DNA from 2 places in the Rheinheimera gaetbuli genome. Region 2 is predicted to be linked to the other one. Evidence: predicted binding sites of a transcription regulator. Region 2 holds the regulator's gene; the other holds the start of a gene.
The links. Region 2 encodes sigma-54, which starts transcription at its own class of promoters, with help from an activator protein. Its sites were predicted from a motif close to TGGCANGNTNCNTGCTT; they were not measured.
Positions count from the first base shown of each region.

Region 1 (8,112 bases), on a different contig from region 2:
GAATACGTTGAAGGTGCAGAGCTGGGTGATATCCGTATTTTAATGCTCAATGGCAAAGCCATTGGCGCCATGCGGCGCATACCGCCTGCAGACGATATGCGCTCAAATGTACACGCCGGCGGCACCGTGGTTAAGCACCTGCTGACCGAGCAGGAAAAGCGCCTCTGCGCCCATATTGGCCCGAAACTGGTGCGTGACGGTTTGTACTTTGCCGGCATTGATGTCATTAACGGCAAGCTAATTGAAGTTAATGTAATGAGCCCCGGCGGTATAGCGCGGATTAACAGATTAAATAGCGTCAGATTGCAAAGTAAGGTTATTGATTTTATTGAAGATGTAATAGAAAAAAAACAACAGTTGTCTGCACGAAAACCCGGGTTTCGTAACCTGCTGCATGCAGCAGAAACAACCAGGTAAAATATTTTTTGTGTCACGATAAAAATAATTCGCTGTTTTTAACCAGCGAATCTCGGTAAATAGGCAAAAAAAACTGAGGTGCGCTTATGTCACAGCTAGAAAGCAACGAGTTTGAGTTGGAAGAATTAACCGATGACAGCGAGCTGGTAAAGGCGCTGTCGCCCAAAGACAGCAAAGCCAAACAAAAACTGGAAGCCCGCCGTCGCATTGACGAATTAATGGAGCAAAAACGTTTGCGCCAGTTACTGGATGACTGGGAGCTGGACGACACTGAAGCATAACATAATAAAAAAACGGGCGCACATTGCGCCCGTTCTTTGTTACGGCTATTGCAGATTACGCACGGTACTTCTGCATTACTAACGTAGCGTTAGTGCCACCAAAGCCGAAACTATTCGACATCACAGTATTAAGCTGAGCTTCTGTGGTTTTGGTGATGATATTCAAGCCTTTTGCGGCTTCGTCCAGTTCGCCGATATTTATCGAAGGCGCAATAAAGTTATGTTGCATCATCAGCAGTGAGTATATGGCTTCGTGCACACCGGCCGCACCGAGAGCATGGCCAGTCATGGCTTTAGTTGCGCTTATTGCCGGCGCTTTACCGGCAAATACCTGCTGAATAGCCCCCAGCTCTTTAACATCACCTACCGGTGTACTGGTACCGTGGGTGTTTACATAATCAATCTCGCCCTGTACGTTTTGCATTGCCATTTGCATGCAACGTACGGCGCCTTCGCCGCTTGGCGCTACCATGTCAAAACCGTCTGATGTCGCACCATAACCAACAACTTCAGCATAAATAGTGGCACCGCGGGCTAACGCATGCTCCAGCTCTTCAACCACTACCATACCGCCCCCACCACTAATAACGAAGCCATCGCGATTAGCATCGTAAGTCCGTGACGCCTGCTCTGGCGTGTCATTATACTTAGTCGACAGCGCACCCATAGCATCAAACTCCATCGCCAGCGTCCAGTGCACTTCTTCACCGCCACCGGCAAACACCACATCCTGTTTACCTAATTGAATAAGTTCAACAGCGTGACCTATACAGTGGGCGCTGGTAGCACAGGCTGAGCTGATGGAATAATTCACACCCTTTATTTTAAACGGCGTTGCCAGACAAGCTGAGCAGGTACTGGACATGGTTTTTGGTACCGCATAAGGGCCAACCCGCTTTACGCCCTTTTCGCGCAGCGTATCTGCTGCTTCAACCTGCACTTTAGATGACGCGCCGCCAGAGCCCGCTACCAGGCCGATGCGCGGGTGAGAAATTTGCTCTTCGCTAAAACCCGCATCTTGCATCGCTTCTTGCATTGCCAGGTAAGCATAGGCCGCGGCATCAGCCATAAAGCGCATGGCTTTGCGATCAATCAGCTCCGCCGGATTAAGCTTAATATTGCCCCAAACCTGAGAGCGAAGACCAAGTTCGGCAAACTCTTCTGAACGGGTAATACCAGAGCGCCCTGCTTGCAATGACGCCAGCACCTCGTCTTTATTATTACCTATGCTGGATACAATTCCGATACCTGTAATTACCGCTCTTTTCATATTTTCTCCCCAAGTGCCAGCATGTTACTGGCAACATTCAACTGTAATGCGCGCTATTGTACGGACTTTAGTTAATTAAGTGGTCAGCTTTGAGCGCACACTTGTACTCTGTTTTTAATTCTGCTGCAGCTTAGGGTAAACTACAAGCCGAATATTAAGGTAGGCCCACCGTTTATGTCACAGCTTAGCCATGCAAAAATACATTTTAATGAACAGGGAACTCCTGTCGCATCTGACTTTGATGATGTGTACTTTTCTAACGACGGCGGCATAGCCGAAACAGACTACGTATTTTTACAGCAAAACGGTTTACCTGACCGCTGGCAAACACATAGCCGGCCCGCCTTTCATATTATTGAAACCGGCTTTGGCACCGGCGCCAACTTCTTACTCAGCTGGCAACGTTTTAGACAATTTCGCCAGCTTTATCCTGCCGCGTCATGTAAGCGCCTTTACTTCAGTAGTTTTGAAAAGTTTCCGTTAACCTTAGCCGATTTAACCCAGGCATTGTCAGTGCACACTGAGCTGCAGCAGCTATGCCAATTGCTGCTTGCAAAATATCCACCAAATATCGCCGGCTGTCATCGCTTAAACTTTGATGATGGCAGCGTAGTGCTGGATTTATGGTTTGGTGATGTAAATAACCTGCTGCCTGAACTGAGTAGCACAGTCGATGCGGTGTATCTTGATGGCTTTGCCCCGGCAAAAAACCCGGATATGTGGCAAGACGGCCTGTTCAGCGGCCTGGCAAAATTAAGTTATGCCGGCACGACGTTAGCCACCTTTACCGCCGCAGGGATGGTTAAACGTGGCCTGCAATGCGCGGGGTTTAACGTTAAAAAAGTTAAAGGCTATGGCCGTAAACGCGAAATGCTGACCGCCCGCTTTGCTGCAGAATTAGCCTGTACAGCAAAACAACCAGAGCATGTTACGCTGATTGGCGGTGGCATCGTGTCTATGTGCACCGCTCTTGCGCTAACACAGCGCGGCGTAAAAGTCAGCTTGCTGTGCGAAGACAGCGAAATCGCAGCCCAGGCATCACAAAACCGCCAGGGTGCGGTTTACCCAAATTTACATGCTACTGTCACCGCCGACAGCCAAATTTACGTGCCGGCATTTTTATATGCCCGGCATTTCTACCAATACTGGCAACAACAAGGGTTAGACTTTGCTATGGATTGGTGTGGCATGCTGCATCTGGCTACTAATGCTCAGTTACAACAACGTCAGCACAAACTTATCAGCAGAGCGCTGTGGCCAGAGCAATTGGTAAAAGCTGTTAATGCCGACACAGCATCTGAGCTTGCAGGCGTATCGTTGCGCCATGACGGCATTTATTTTCCGCTGGCGGGCTGGCTTAGTCCGCAGCAATTTTGCCAGCAAGCGCTACATTATCTGCAACAACATGACACTTTTGATTTAAAACTTAATTGCCATGTTAATGCCGTTATTCCAAAGAATACTGGCTGGCAGTTGCAGACCTCACAAGGCGTTGAATATGCCAGTCAGTTGGTGCTGGCCTGTGGCAGTGCGCTGGCAAACTTTACCCCAAGTCATTTTTTGCCCGTAAATAAAATTCGTGGCCAGGTTAGCCATGTAAGCAGCAAAGGTATGACAGCGCTGAAAACCGTGCTATGCCATAAAGGCTACATTACGCCACAGTGGCAGGGATTGCATTGCGTCGGTGCCACCTTTGACCGCGGTGCGACAGAGGCTGGGCTCAGTGCGGCTGATGACATGGAAAACATGGCCTTAGTCAATCAGCAACTTGATACACCAGAGTGGTTCAGTGATGCCAGCACACCAAGCGCTGCAGCAGCATTTCGCGCCACCTTGCCGGACCATCTGCCGGTAGTTGGCGAAATAGCGCCGCGGCTTTATGTGTTGGGGGCCCTGGGCGCCCGGGGTATTACCTTAGCGCCACTACTTAGTGAATTACTAATAGCAGCGCTAAGCGCCGAACCAGTGCCGCTAAGCAATTCTTTGCTAAAGCGCCTTGCAGGACAGCGCTTCGCCTCTAAGGCAGCTGCAGTGACAGAACACAGCGCAATAACAGAATAATAAGCACAGACAGAAAAAATTTGGTAAGGTAAAACCAAGCTCATATTAAGTAAGGAAACATCATGCGGTTACTGATTTTACTGTGCCTGGTATTAAGCATCAGTGGCATAAGTTTTAACAGTGTTGCAAACGACTTTTTTCAAATCCCGCTGGCGGCAGATGCACGCGAGTTTGCCCGTCTGGACAATAAAATGCCAGCGGTGCTTAGCTATTTCAGCCAGCAGACAGAGCAACAACTACGCGATTTTTATCTGCAGCATTTAGGTGAGCCGCTTAGTGAACATAGCCTGCACAGCCGTCAACATTTGTATTTCAGCGTAAATGGCAAGCAGGTACGTATCTTGATTTCCAGCCAGAATGCCTGGCGACAGGTTGATATCATGCTACAAAACTAAATGCCATTGTTATCAGGGTTTGGCCATTTGTAACACCACACGACGGTTTTTGCGCCGCTCTAAAGCGGTATCATTTGGCGCAACATGCCGCCGCTCGCCAAACCCTTCTACCTGCACTCTGTCTTCAGCTAAACCTGCCGTAATAAAAAACTGTTTAACTTTGTCTGCCCGTTTTACCGATAATTGTTCATTCAACCAGCGGCCGCCGTAGCTATCGGTGTACCCTTGAATTTCTACAAAATCGATATCCTGATCATGTTTCAGATACTCTGCAATTTGCGCTAAACGCCGTTCAGACTCTCGGGTAAGTTTGTCCCCGCCGCTTTCATAGCTTAATACCGTAAAAGCGATATCCTCAAAACTATAAGGCAATAAACCGGCAATGCACTGATTAAACTCATTATAGCTTGAGACAAACTGCACCGGATTAAGCTGAGCCACAACCTTGTCGTACGGGCTATACCAGTCGCTGAAATAAAAGGCCGGGCTAAAGCCATGCTCCAGCTCACTTAATAATGTCCAGGCCGTTTTCTTGGGTAACTCGCCGTTAAACTGTTTAAGCAGTTGCATCGTCGCCACGGCTTTGGCTGGCACGCCAGGCCGCCAGGCCGGGGGCATCGACAGTACTTCAGCCAGCGCGTAGTTGTCCGGTAGACGCTGCATTTTCAGCTCAAAATCCATATTCAATGCTTTACTGGCCACGCTGCGAAATATAGCCCGGCCAAAATGTGGGATCTGATGCTCCAGCGAGCATTGCAACGGCGATGCCACCGACAGCTGCCAGGCAGACTGCTCTATAGTGGCAGAATATTGACGTAGTTGTGGCTGTGCCAGCACACTGCAACACCCCAGCAGGCTTAACAAAACAGTACAAACTCGCATTTTTTCGCTTCCTAAGGCAGTATGGTTTCGGTTAAGAACGCTTAACAGGTTGACTCTAGCAAGCATCGTGCCGCTGCCAACAGGTTAGCAACAAGACGCTGACCAAATTCTTTGGCATAATAGCGGCTGATTTTTCAGATGGCGATGTTATGACACAACCAAAATCCCTGCTAGCCCAACGTTTTCGTGGTTACTATCCTGTAGTTATCGACGTGGAAACGGCAGGCTTTAATGCCAAAACCGATGCGTTACTGGAAATAGCCGCAACCTTGCTGGATATGGACGATAATGGCAATTTGGTGCCACACAGAACGCTGCATTTTCATGTTGAGCCGTTCGAAGGGGCTAATTTGGATGCCAGCTCACTGGCATTTAACGGTATTGACCCATTTAACCCACTGCGCGGCGCGGTTCCAGAGCGCGAAGCCATCGGTGAAATTTGCAAAGCCGTGCGCAAAGCGCAAAAAGATGCTGGCTGCCAGCGCAGTGTAATAGTGGCGCATAACGCCGCCTTTGATCAGGGATTTTTTAACGCTGCGGTAGACCGGTTGAACTATAAACGCTCCCCCTTTCATGCCTTTGTTTCATTTGACACAACGTCATTAGCAGCGCTGGCGGTTGGACAAACGGTGCTGGCTAAAGCTTGCCAGGCTGCTGGTATTGAGTTTGACGGTAAAGAGGCGCACAGTGCTTTGTACGACACTGAGCGTACCGCAGAGTTATTTTGCTATATTGTCAACAGCTGGAAGCAGCTCGGTGGTTGGCCGCTGGCACAGGATTTTGTTGATGAACAGGAAGACGCTGCAGCATCCAGCTGATGTAACAACAATAAAAACAACCAACTAAAAAGCACTAAGGCCGCAGCAGCGGCCTTAGTCTACTCATAGCGCCCGTTATTCAGCAGCAGTATCAGTTTTATATTTTGCAGCGGTATCTTTAATCAATGGCTGCAGTTCGCCACGCTGAAACATTTCCAGCACGATGTCACAACCGCCAATTAGCTCACCGTCTACCCATAACTGCGGAAAGGTAGGCCAGTTAGCATATTTGGGCAACTCGGCACGAATATCCGGGTTTTGCAAAATGTCGACATAGGCAAATTGCTCGCCACAAGCGATAAGCGCCTGCGATGCCTGAGCTGAAAAGCCGCAGCTTGGAAACTTTGGCGAACCTTTCATAAATAATAAAATAGGGTTATCAGTAATTTGCTGTTTAATTTTATCTAACGTTTCCATTAATACCTCACGACGTAAGCATGTTCAGACTGAGCATCATTTTACGCTGTTCTGCGACAACAGGCACTTGAGATTTGACAAAAAAGCCCCCACCTCTGGCTGTATTACAATATCAGCTCTGGCAAGCAGCAACCCGGGCAGACCAGCTGACAACAACACTGTAAAACTTGAGTATTTTAGTCAGGTTTTGTAGTCTACGCCATGCAGACAACATAAACAACGCCAACGGAGAATGACAATGGCCTTTGAATTACCAGCATTACCTTATGCTAAAGATGCTTTAGCACCGCACATTTCAGCAGAAACACTGGAATACCATTACGGTAAACACCACAATACCTACGTTGTTAAGTTAAATGGCTTAATTGAAGGTACACCTTTCGCCGGTCAATCACTGGAAGAAATTGTGCGTACTTCTGAAGGTGGTATTTTTAACAATGCCGCTCAGGTATGGAACCATACTTTCTACTGGCATTGTTTATCACCTAACGGCGGTGGCGAGCCATCAGGTACTCTGGCCGATGCCATCAATGCAAAATGGGGCTCTTTCGCCGCGTTTAAAACAGCGTTTAACGACAAAGCCGTGAATAACTTTGGTTCAAGCTGGACCTGGTTAGTAAAAACAGCCGATGGCAGTCTGGACATTGTTAATACCAGCAATGCAGCAACACCGTTAACCGACACCAGCCTGACGCCGGTAATGACGGTAGACTTGTGGGAACATGCTTATTACATCGATTACCGCAATGCACGTCCAACCTACCTGGATGCGTTCTGGGCATTGGTTAACTGGCAGTTTGCCAGCGAAAACTTCGCCAAGTAATTTCTGCTTTATCGAAAAGCCCGGCATTGCCGGGTTTTTTGTCCGCCAAACTTTACATTGCAATAACTTTAAGCCGTTAAACTTTTTATGCCACTACACGTATAAACTGAAAAAAATTGTAGATATTTCGGTCAATTAGTCAGGCGGGAACGCGCTTTACTGTCTAACCTTAAAGCAACAGCTTGGCTGCTACCCTTTTCCGATGTTTTAAAGCTGGAGGTGCATATGAGTATTTTTGAGCACTACAAATCACGCTACGAGGCGGCGAAAGAAGAAGAATATACTATTCAGGAATTTTTGGCGCTGTGTAAAGACGATAAAAGTTGCTATGCCAGTGCGTCTGAGCGTTTGCTAATGGCAATTGGCGAACCACAACTGACCGATACTGCTCAGGATCCTAAATTGTCGCGGCTGTTCTCTAACCGGGTGATTGCCCGTTATCCGGCCTTTTCGGAGTTTTATGGCATGGAAGACGCAATTGAACAAATTGTGTCCTACCTTAAACACTCTGCACAAGGGCTGGAAGAACGGAAACAAATTCTGTATCTGCTGGGTCCGGTAGGTGGCGGTAAATCGTCGCTGGCAGAGAAGCTTAAACACCTGATGCAGCAAGTACCGGTATATTATTTAAAAGGTTCGCCGGTGTTTGATCATCCATTGTGTCTGTTCGATGTTAACGAAGACGGCAATATATTGCAGCAGGAATATGGCATTCCCAAACGCTATCTGCGCAATATTATGTCGCCCT
Region 1 is NZ_BAAGTL010000028.1:497,275-505,386, forward strand. Features, by position in the region: gene ACYVIC_RS18830 (glutathione synthetase) at 1-417, shown strand, start outside; gene ACYVIC_RS18835 (PA3496 family putative envelope integrity protein) at 504-698, shown strand; gene fabB (beta-ketoacyl-ACP synthase I) at 754-1,968, opposite strand; gene mnmC (bifunctional tRNA (5-methylaminomethyl-2-thiouridine)(34)-methyltransferase MnmC2/FAD-dependent 5-carboxymethylaminomethyl-2-thiouridine(34) oxidoreductase MnmC1) at 2,143-4,029, shown strand; gene ACYVIC_RS18850 (hypothetical protein) at 4,092-4,424, shown strand; gene ACYVIC_RS18855 (flagellar protein MotY) at 4,437-5,306, opposite strand; gene rnt (ribonuclease T) at 5,456-6,124, shown strand; gene ACYVIC_RS18865 (Grx4 family monothiol glutaredoxin) at 6,200-6,541, opposite strand; gene sodB (superoxide dismutase [Fe]) at 6,780-7,364, shown strand; gene ACYVIC_RS18875 (PrkA family serine protein kinase) at 7,590-8,112, shown strand, end outside.
Region 1: a site for sigma-54 is predicted at 5,363-5,379, ahead of ACYVIC_RS18855 (flagellar protein MotY). Genes of this name have one in related genera too.

Region 2 (8,112 bases):
GGATAGGAAATGCCACATTGTCAAAAACGGACATTTCGGTAAACAGTGCCCCACTTTGAAATAACATACTCATCCGTTTGCGCAACTGATAAAGTGCCGAGCGGGATAACGCCGGTACGTCCTGACCTGCCACAAAAATATTGCCTTGATCCGGTTTAAGCTGGCCACCAATTAAACGTAACAAGGTGGTTTTACCTATGCCGCTGGGGCCCATAATGGCGGTGACTTTACCACGCTGGAACTGCATATTCAGATCACGGTAAATAGTTCTGTCACCGCGCTTAAACGTCAGTTGCTGGATATCCACTAAAATATCTGTCAAATTTCCATTCTCCGCCGGTTAGCTGGCGTTGCCTGCTGCAGCGCTCAATATACATACAAGAGTGTATGTTTTCAATGCATCAGTGCTAAAGTTGTTTTATTGTAAACGCCTGGGCGACTAAAGTCGTTACAAAAAATCGTAACAAACTGTGCAAAAAATCTGTTAAAGCATAAAAACGCAGCTTTTTTTGCAATTGACCACGATAAGCAGGAAAATACGCTGGCTTTTAATCGTCTTACGAGGATTTTCGCTTTGTCACCTTTGTTGCAAGCTGGCATTTTTGTCATTGTTGGTCTGATCCTATTAATTTGGAGCGCAGACCGTTTTGTCTATGGCGCTTCATCTTTGGCTCGGACTTTGGGTATTTCGCCGATGATCGTCGGGCTCACAATTGTGGCTATGGGTTCATCAGCCCCGGAAATGCTGGTGTCTTCCAGTGCAGCCTGGCAAGGCTATATCAACACGTCCGTTGGCAATGCGCTTGGCTCAAACATCACCAATGTATTACTGGTTATTGGTGCTGCAGCGTTACTCAAACCTATAGCTGTTTCTTCTATTACCCTAAAGCGCGAATACCCGCTGCTCATTGTCTTTAGTTTGCTCGGTGCCTGGTTTATCGCAGACAGCAATTTAACCCGCACTGAAGGTATTATTTTACTTACAGCCTTTGCTTGCTTCATTTTGCTATTAATTCACCTGGCCAGACACGCTGACAGAAACGATCCACTAATTGCAGAAATCGACGCTGAAATGCCAATACCCACCTCTAAAGTACGCAGTGTGTTATGGCTGTTAGCAGGCATGGTTTTGCTGCTTGCAAGCTCACAACTGTTGGTGCATGGCGCAATAACCATCGCTCGTATCGCCGGTGTTAGCGATCTGATTATCGGCCTGACCATCATTGCCATAGGCACCAGCCTACCCGAGTTGGCAGCAAGCATTATTGGCATCATTAAAGGTGAGGACGATTTAGCCTTAGGTAATATTATCGGTTCAAATATCTTTAATATTTTAGCGGTGTTAGGTTTAGGTGCTGTGATTGGTCCGGGTGTTCTGGATGCGGAGGCCGCCGAACGGGATATCTACGTTATGCTGGGTGCAACAGTGGTAATGTTATTAATGTCAGCGCGGTTAGGTCGGGTGCAACGAATAAACAGGTTTGAAGGTGCACTACTGTTATCTGGCTTTGTCGGCTATCAGTATCTATTGTTTCAATCGGTAACGCTTTAACTTAGGTAAGGAAATATGATGGATGATTTTCGATTGCGTGCCGCAGAAGTATTAAAAATTGAAGCAACAGCTGTGGCACAGCTGGCGCAATACCTGAACGATGATTTTAATCTGGCTTGTCAGTTTATTTTTACCAGTAAAGGCAAAACCATTGTAACTGGCATGGGTAAATCCGGCCATATCGGCAGTAAAATCGCAGCTACATTAGCCTCAACCGGCACACCGGCGTTTTTTGTTCACCCCGGTGAAGCCAGTCACGGTGATCTGGGCATGCTATCTGTAAATGACGTGGTAATTGCCATTTCTTATTCGGGTGAAACCGCCGAAGTACTCACCATAGTGCCATTGATTAAACGCCTGGGCATCAAATTAATTAGCATGACAGGTAACCCTACCTCAACATTGGCGAAGCTGGCAGACGCTCATTTATGCGTAAAAGTAGAACAGGAAGCCTGCCCACTTGGCCTGGCACCCACTGCTAGCACAACTGCGACGCTGGCCATGGGCGATGCCGTTGCTGTAGCGCTGTTAGAAGCGCGTGGGTTTTCAGCAGAGGACTTCGCCATGTCACATCCCGGAGGAAGTCTGGGACGTAAACTATTGTTGCGCCTTGATGACGTAATGCACCGGGATGAACAGGTGCCAATCGTTAACCAACATGCCAGCATTAAAGATGCGTTACTGGAAATATCAAAAAAAGGTCTTGGCATGACCGCCATAGTCGACGACAGTGGAATGTTAAGCGGTATTTTTACCGATGGTGATTTGCGACGAATTCTCGATCAACGCTTTGATATTCATAGCAATCGCATAGCAGAAGTCATGACGCAAAAATGCATTACCGCTCATAGCCAGATGCTGGCTGCCGAGGCATTGCAAATTATGCAACAGAAAAAAATCAACGGTCTTATTATTCTGGACGACGACAGAAAGCCGATCGGCGCCATGAATATGCACGATCTGCTACGTGCCGGAGTATTGTAAATGTCATTATTTAATGAGTTATATCAGCCGGTAACAGAAGCGGTATTTCAGCAAGCCAGCACCGTACGACTGTTGATTTGCGATATTGATGGTGTGTTTTCCGATGGCCGGATTTATTTAGCGAACAGCGGCGAAGAATTAAAAGCATTTCATACCCGCGATGGCTACGGTATTAAAGCTGTGCGCCAGGCGGGTATAGAAGTAGCGGTAATTACCGGGCGACACTCAGCCATAGTGCAAAAACGCATGACAGCACTTTCGGTATCTCACATTTATCAGGGACAGGAAAATAAACTGGCCGCCTTTAACGAGTTATTGCTTAAACTGCAACTTAATGCCAAAGAAGTGGCCTATATTGGAGATGATCTGGCAGATTGGTCGGTTATGCAGCACTGTGGTCTTGCCGTAGCGGTAAAAGATGCTCATCCGTACCTATTGCGCCAAGCAAGTTATATCACCAGTTTGCCTGGTGGCTACGGTGCAGTCAGAGAACTGTGTGATCTATTATTAATAAGCCAACAACAATTCGGCTTGTTCGACGGAAGCAGCGCATGAGAAAACTATTGTTACCGATAGTGCTGTTGCTGGTTGGAATTGCCGGCTATCTCTGGTTTACCCCACACAACGATGGATCTGCGCTGCAAACCGACCAGGAACTACTGCCAGACTATGTGGCGTTGAACATTACCCGACGTCTTTATAACGCCGCAGGTTATCAAGCAGATGTTGTGAGTGCGCAGCGACTGGAACATTTTGAGCAACTGGGGTTTATGCAGTTTGAAAAGCCGGTGTATACCCTGTATAACGAACAACACCAGCCAGACTGGCAAGCCAGCAGTGAGTATGCAATATGGTTTGTGCAGGATAAAATCATCCTTGAGCAGCAGGTGCAAATTAAAAGCTTATCTCAAGACCAGCTATTCGACAGGTTAGCAACGGACAGCTTGGAAATGTTATTTCCTGACAACCGGCTACAAAACAACCTACCGGTACTAATTTCAGGAAAAGGGTTCGAAATCAAAGGCATAGGCATTAATGCAGATTTAACAACACACGCCTTTAAACTATTGCAACACCAGCAAACGGTATATCGTAATGAAGAATAAATTTGTATATTTAGTGCTGGCAGTATTACTACAGCCCTTTACACAGGCTGCGTCAGCCGACTATACCCAAAAAATTCAGATAGATGCTGATAATTTAGCGTCGTTAAAAGAAAATGTCCTGACCTACAGTGATAATGTCATCATTACGCATGGCGCTATCAGCATTAGTGCCGACCGGTTAGAAATTGACGCCAGCACCGGTAAAGGCAAAGAAATATACATCGTTAGCGGCAACCCAGTTAACTACAGCCAACAGCTGGAAGATGGCAAGATCGTCAATGCTTCTGCCAGTGAAATGCGCTACGAGCCGGCTAATCGCACTTTGATACTAAATGGCAATGCAGAACTGGCACAAAGCGGCAGCGTCGTCAAAGCATCAGTAATAAAATACAATGTTGAAACGCAAGAACTGAATGCAGCGAGTGACAGCTCCAGACGGGTAACCACTATTATTACTTCAGAGGAAGACCAGCAACCATGAAGTTAGTCGCCTCACATCTGGCAAAAAGTTATAAAAGCCGGCAAGTGGTTAAAGATGTTAGCCTTGAAGTTAATGCCGGACAAATTGTTGGGCTGTTGGGACCCAATGGCGCCGGCAAAACCACCACTTTTTATATGATTGTAGGCCTGGTACCGTCTGACAAAGGCAAAATAACGCTAAACGATAAGGATATTACTTTCGATCCAATACATGCCAGAGCCCGGCTGGGTATTGGTTATCTGCCGCAGGAAAGCTCGATTTTTCGCAAACTCACCGTGTATGAAAACCTGCTGGCTATATTACAAACCCGTAAAGACTTAAGCCGTACCCGTCGGGAAGAAGTTGCCGACGACTTGCTGGAAGAGTTTCATATTGGCCATATTAAACATAGCCTGGGTATGAGTTTGTCTGGTGGCGAACGCAGACGCGTTGAAATTGCCCGAGCGCTGGCTGCCAACCCGGCGTTTATTTTGTTGGATGAACCCTTTGCCGGTGTCGATCCGATATCCGTCCTCGACATTAAAAAAATTATTCAGCATTTGTGCCAACGTGGTATCGGTGTACTGATTACCGACCATAATGTACGTGAAACCCTTGATGTTTGCGAGATTGCGTACATCGTTAGTCATGGTGAACTGATTGCATCAGGCGCCCCTCAAGACGTATTGGCCAATCAGAAAGTACGGGATGTATACCTCGGCGAGCAATTCAGGCTATAGTTAGCAAAAAAGTACTTGTGGTAATTCAGGAGATTAGTAGAAGTAGATGAAGCCCTCTTTGCAACTCCGCTTAGGACAGCAACTCACCATGACACCGCAGCTACAGCAAGCTATCCGTTTGCTGCAGTTGTCGACAATAGAGTTGCAGCAGGAAATTCAGGAAGCGCTGGATGCAAACCCATTGCTTGAAGCCGAAGACGAATATGACAGCTTCAACGCTGAGCCGGTAAATATCTCTGAATCATTACAGTCCGCTTCTGACAATACCACTGATGAGCAGTTCGAAGCCGCAGAGCCAGACACCAGTGATGCGATGTCAGAGCAAAATATCAGCGAAGATTTGCCGCTTGATAACAACTGGGATGATTTAGTTAGTGCAGCACCGGTTAGCGCCGGCAATTCGGGAAGCGAAGAAGATACCGTGTATCAGGGTGAGACCAGCGAAACATTGCGCGATTATCTGCGCTGGCAAATGCAGCTGACCCCATTTTCAGAAACCGACAGGGCTATTGCAGAAATCATCATTGAAGCGATAGACGATAACGGTCTGCTTACTATCAGCTGTGATGACATTCTTGAATCGCTGGGTCTGGCAGATATTGAAGCAGATGAAGTAGAAGCCGTCATTAAACGCATCCAATTATTCGACCCGGTTGGGGTAGGTGCACGCTCAGTGCAGGAATGTCTGACAGTGCAGCTGCGCCAGTTTAGCCCTGATACGCCGTTTTTAGCCGCTGCACAGAGCCTGATCCGTGATCACACAGAACTTTTAGCTAACCGCGACTTTCGTTCTTTAATGCGGGTGACTAAACTAAAAGAGGATGAGCTAAAAGAAGCAATGCGGCTCATCCACTCTTTGAACCCGCGTCCCGGTGCCGATGTTATCCGGGAAGAGCAGCAGTACGTTGTCCCTGATGTCAGCGTGATGAAAGTAAAAGGTCGCTGGCAGGTTGAGCTTAATCCGGATGCTATGCCCAAGGTGCGGATAAACCAACAATATGCTGCAATGTCACGTACCGCGAAAAACAGTACAGACAGCCAGTTTATTCGTTCACATTTGCAGGAGGCAAAGTGGTTTTTGAAAAGCTTAGAAAGCCGTAACGAAACCCTGTTAAAAGTGACAAACTGCATTGTGCAACAGCAGCAGGCATTTTTTGAGCATGGTGAAGAAGCCATGAAACCTATGGTGCTTAACGACGTAGCAGAGATGGTAGGTATGCATGAATCAACCATCTCTAGGGTTACCACACAAAAATACATGCATACACCAAGGGGTATTTTTGAACTTAAGTTCTTCTTTTCCAGTCACGTTAGTACTGAGAGTGGTGGCGAATGCTCGTCTACTGCAATCAGAGCCTTTATCAAGAAATTAGTGGCGGCGGAGAATCCGGCTAAACCGCTCAGCGATAGCAAAATGGCTGACATTCTGCTGGAGCAAGGTATCAACGTAGCGCGGCGTACTATTGCCAAATACCGCGAATCCCTGTTCATACCGCCGTCTAATCAACGCAAGACCTTGCTGTAAATAAGCCTAAAAGAAGGAATATGTCTATGCAAATCAATCTTACCGGTCGCCATGTTGAAATTACCACAGCCTTAAGAGAGTACGTTGACAGCAAATTTGCAAAGCTTGAACGGCATTTCGATCACATAAATAATGTACATGTGATCCTAAACGTGGAAAAATTAAAGCAGATTGCTGAAGCTAAGCTGCACTTGAGTGGTGGCGAAGTATTTGCAATTTCTGAAGATGAAAACATGTATGCTGCGATCGACCAGCTGATTGATAAACTGGATCGTCAGGTGATCAAGCATAAAGAGAAAATTTCCCGACACTGATTTGGCCATGATGAATTTAAGCTCAATGCTTGCCGAGAACTGCACTAAAAGTGCAGTTCTTTTTAACAGCAAAAAACGCATTCTGGAATATATTGCCGAACTGGCACACCAGCAACTACCTGATATTGCTGAGTACAGTATATTAGAAGCACTGACAACCCGTGAGAAGTTGGGGTCAACCGGCATAGGAGGCGGTATCGCCATTCCACACGGCAAACTGAAGCAGGTTACCGAACCGCTACTGGTGTTTGTGGTTAGCAAAGAGAGTATTCCGTTTGATGCTATTGATAACCAGCCGGTGGATATTTTTTGTGCTATTCTCATCCCGGAACAACAATGCCAGGCACACCTTAGCACGCTTGCAGCTATTGCCCGATTGCTAAGTCAGAAAGAACTCACCAAAAAACTCCGTCACGCCGAAACCAACCAGCAACTCTATCAGTTATTACTGGAATATAGTGCTATGGACAACAACACATGAAATTACTGGTAGTCAGTGGTCGTTCCGGTTCCGGAAAATCTGTTGCCTTAAGGGTAATGGAAGACCTAGGCTATTATTGTGTCGACAATATTCCGGTGAATTTACTACCCACTTTGGCTACAACGGTAATGGGGCAGTACGAGCGTGTCGCCGTTAGTATTGATGTACGAAACCTGCCACAAGACCCTGACGAGTTAGCAGAGATTCTGTCATATCTTCCGCGTAAATTAGAATTAACCATACTGTATCTGGACGCCGATCACGCCAGTCTAATCAAGCGCTTTAGTGAAACACGCCGGCTGCACCCACTTTCGCATCAGGCGATGTCACTGGACGAAGCCATATCACGCGAGCAACAGTTGCTGGATCCCATATCCAGCCGCGCTGATTTATATATAGACACCACTGATCTTAACGTACACCAGCTAGCTGAGCAGCTACGCGAACGCATTCTTGGCCAAAAGAGTGGCCGCCTGGTAATTCTGTTTGAATCGTTTGGCTTTAAGTACGGTATTCCCAAGGACGCTGACTTCGTATTTGACGCACGTTTTTTACCTAATCCGCACTGGGAACCAGACTTAAAACCGCTCACTGGCCTAGACCAGCCCGTAAAAGATTACCTGGCAGCACAACCAGTTGTAGCGAAATACATCTGGCATATTAACAGCTTTATCAGCAGTTGGTTGCCACAATTGGAACGCAACAACCGCAGCTATCTAACTATCGCGATAGGATGCACCGGCGGTCAGCACCGCTCGGTTTATATGGTTGAAAGTTTAGCTGAGAGTTATCGCAACTCACGCGAAGACGTACAATTGCGCCACCGCGAGTTAGTAAGACATCATCAAAAGAGCTAACTTAATATGAAATACTCTGCCGATGTTACCATTGTGAATCAGCTGGGGTTGCATGCCCGAGCAGCAACTAAGCTGGCACAACTATGCCAGCAG
Region 2 is NZ_BAAGTL010000008.1:257,493-265,604, reverse strand. Features, by position in the region: gene ACYVIC_RS08110 (ATP-binding cassette domain-containing protein) at 1-322, opposite strand, end outside; gene ACYVIC_RS08105 (calcium/sodium antiporter) at 575-1,552, shown strand; gene ACYVIC_RS08100 (KpsF/GutQ family sugar-phosphate isomerase) at 1,568-2,536, shown strand; gene kdsC (3-deoxy-manno-octulosonate-8-phosphatase KdsC) at 2,537-3,091, shown strand; gene lptC (LPS export ABC transporter periplasmic protein LptC) at 3,088-3,642, shown strand; gene lptA (lipopolysaccharide transport periplasmic protein LptA) at 3,632-4,123, shown strand; gene lptB (LPS export ABC transporter ATP-binding protein) at 4,120-4,842, shown strand; gene ACYVIC_RS08075 (RNA polymerase factor sigma-54) at 4,889-6,367, shown strand; gene hpf (ribosome hibernation promoting factor) at 6,394-6,681, shown strand; gene ptsN (PTS IIA-like nitrogen regulatory protein PtsN) at 6,689-7,162, shown strand; gene rapZ (RNase adapter RapZ) at 7,159-8,019, shown strand; gene ACYVIC_RS08055 (HPr family phosphocarrier protein) at 8,026-8,112, shown strand, end outside.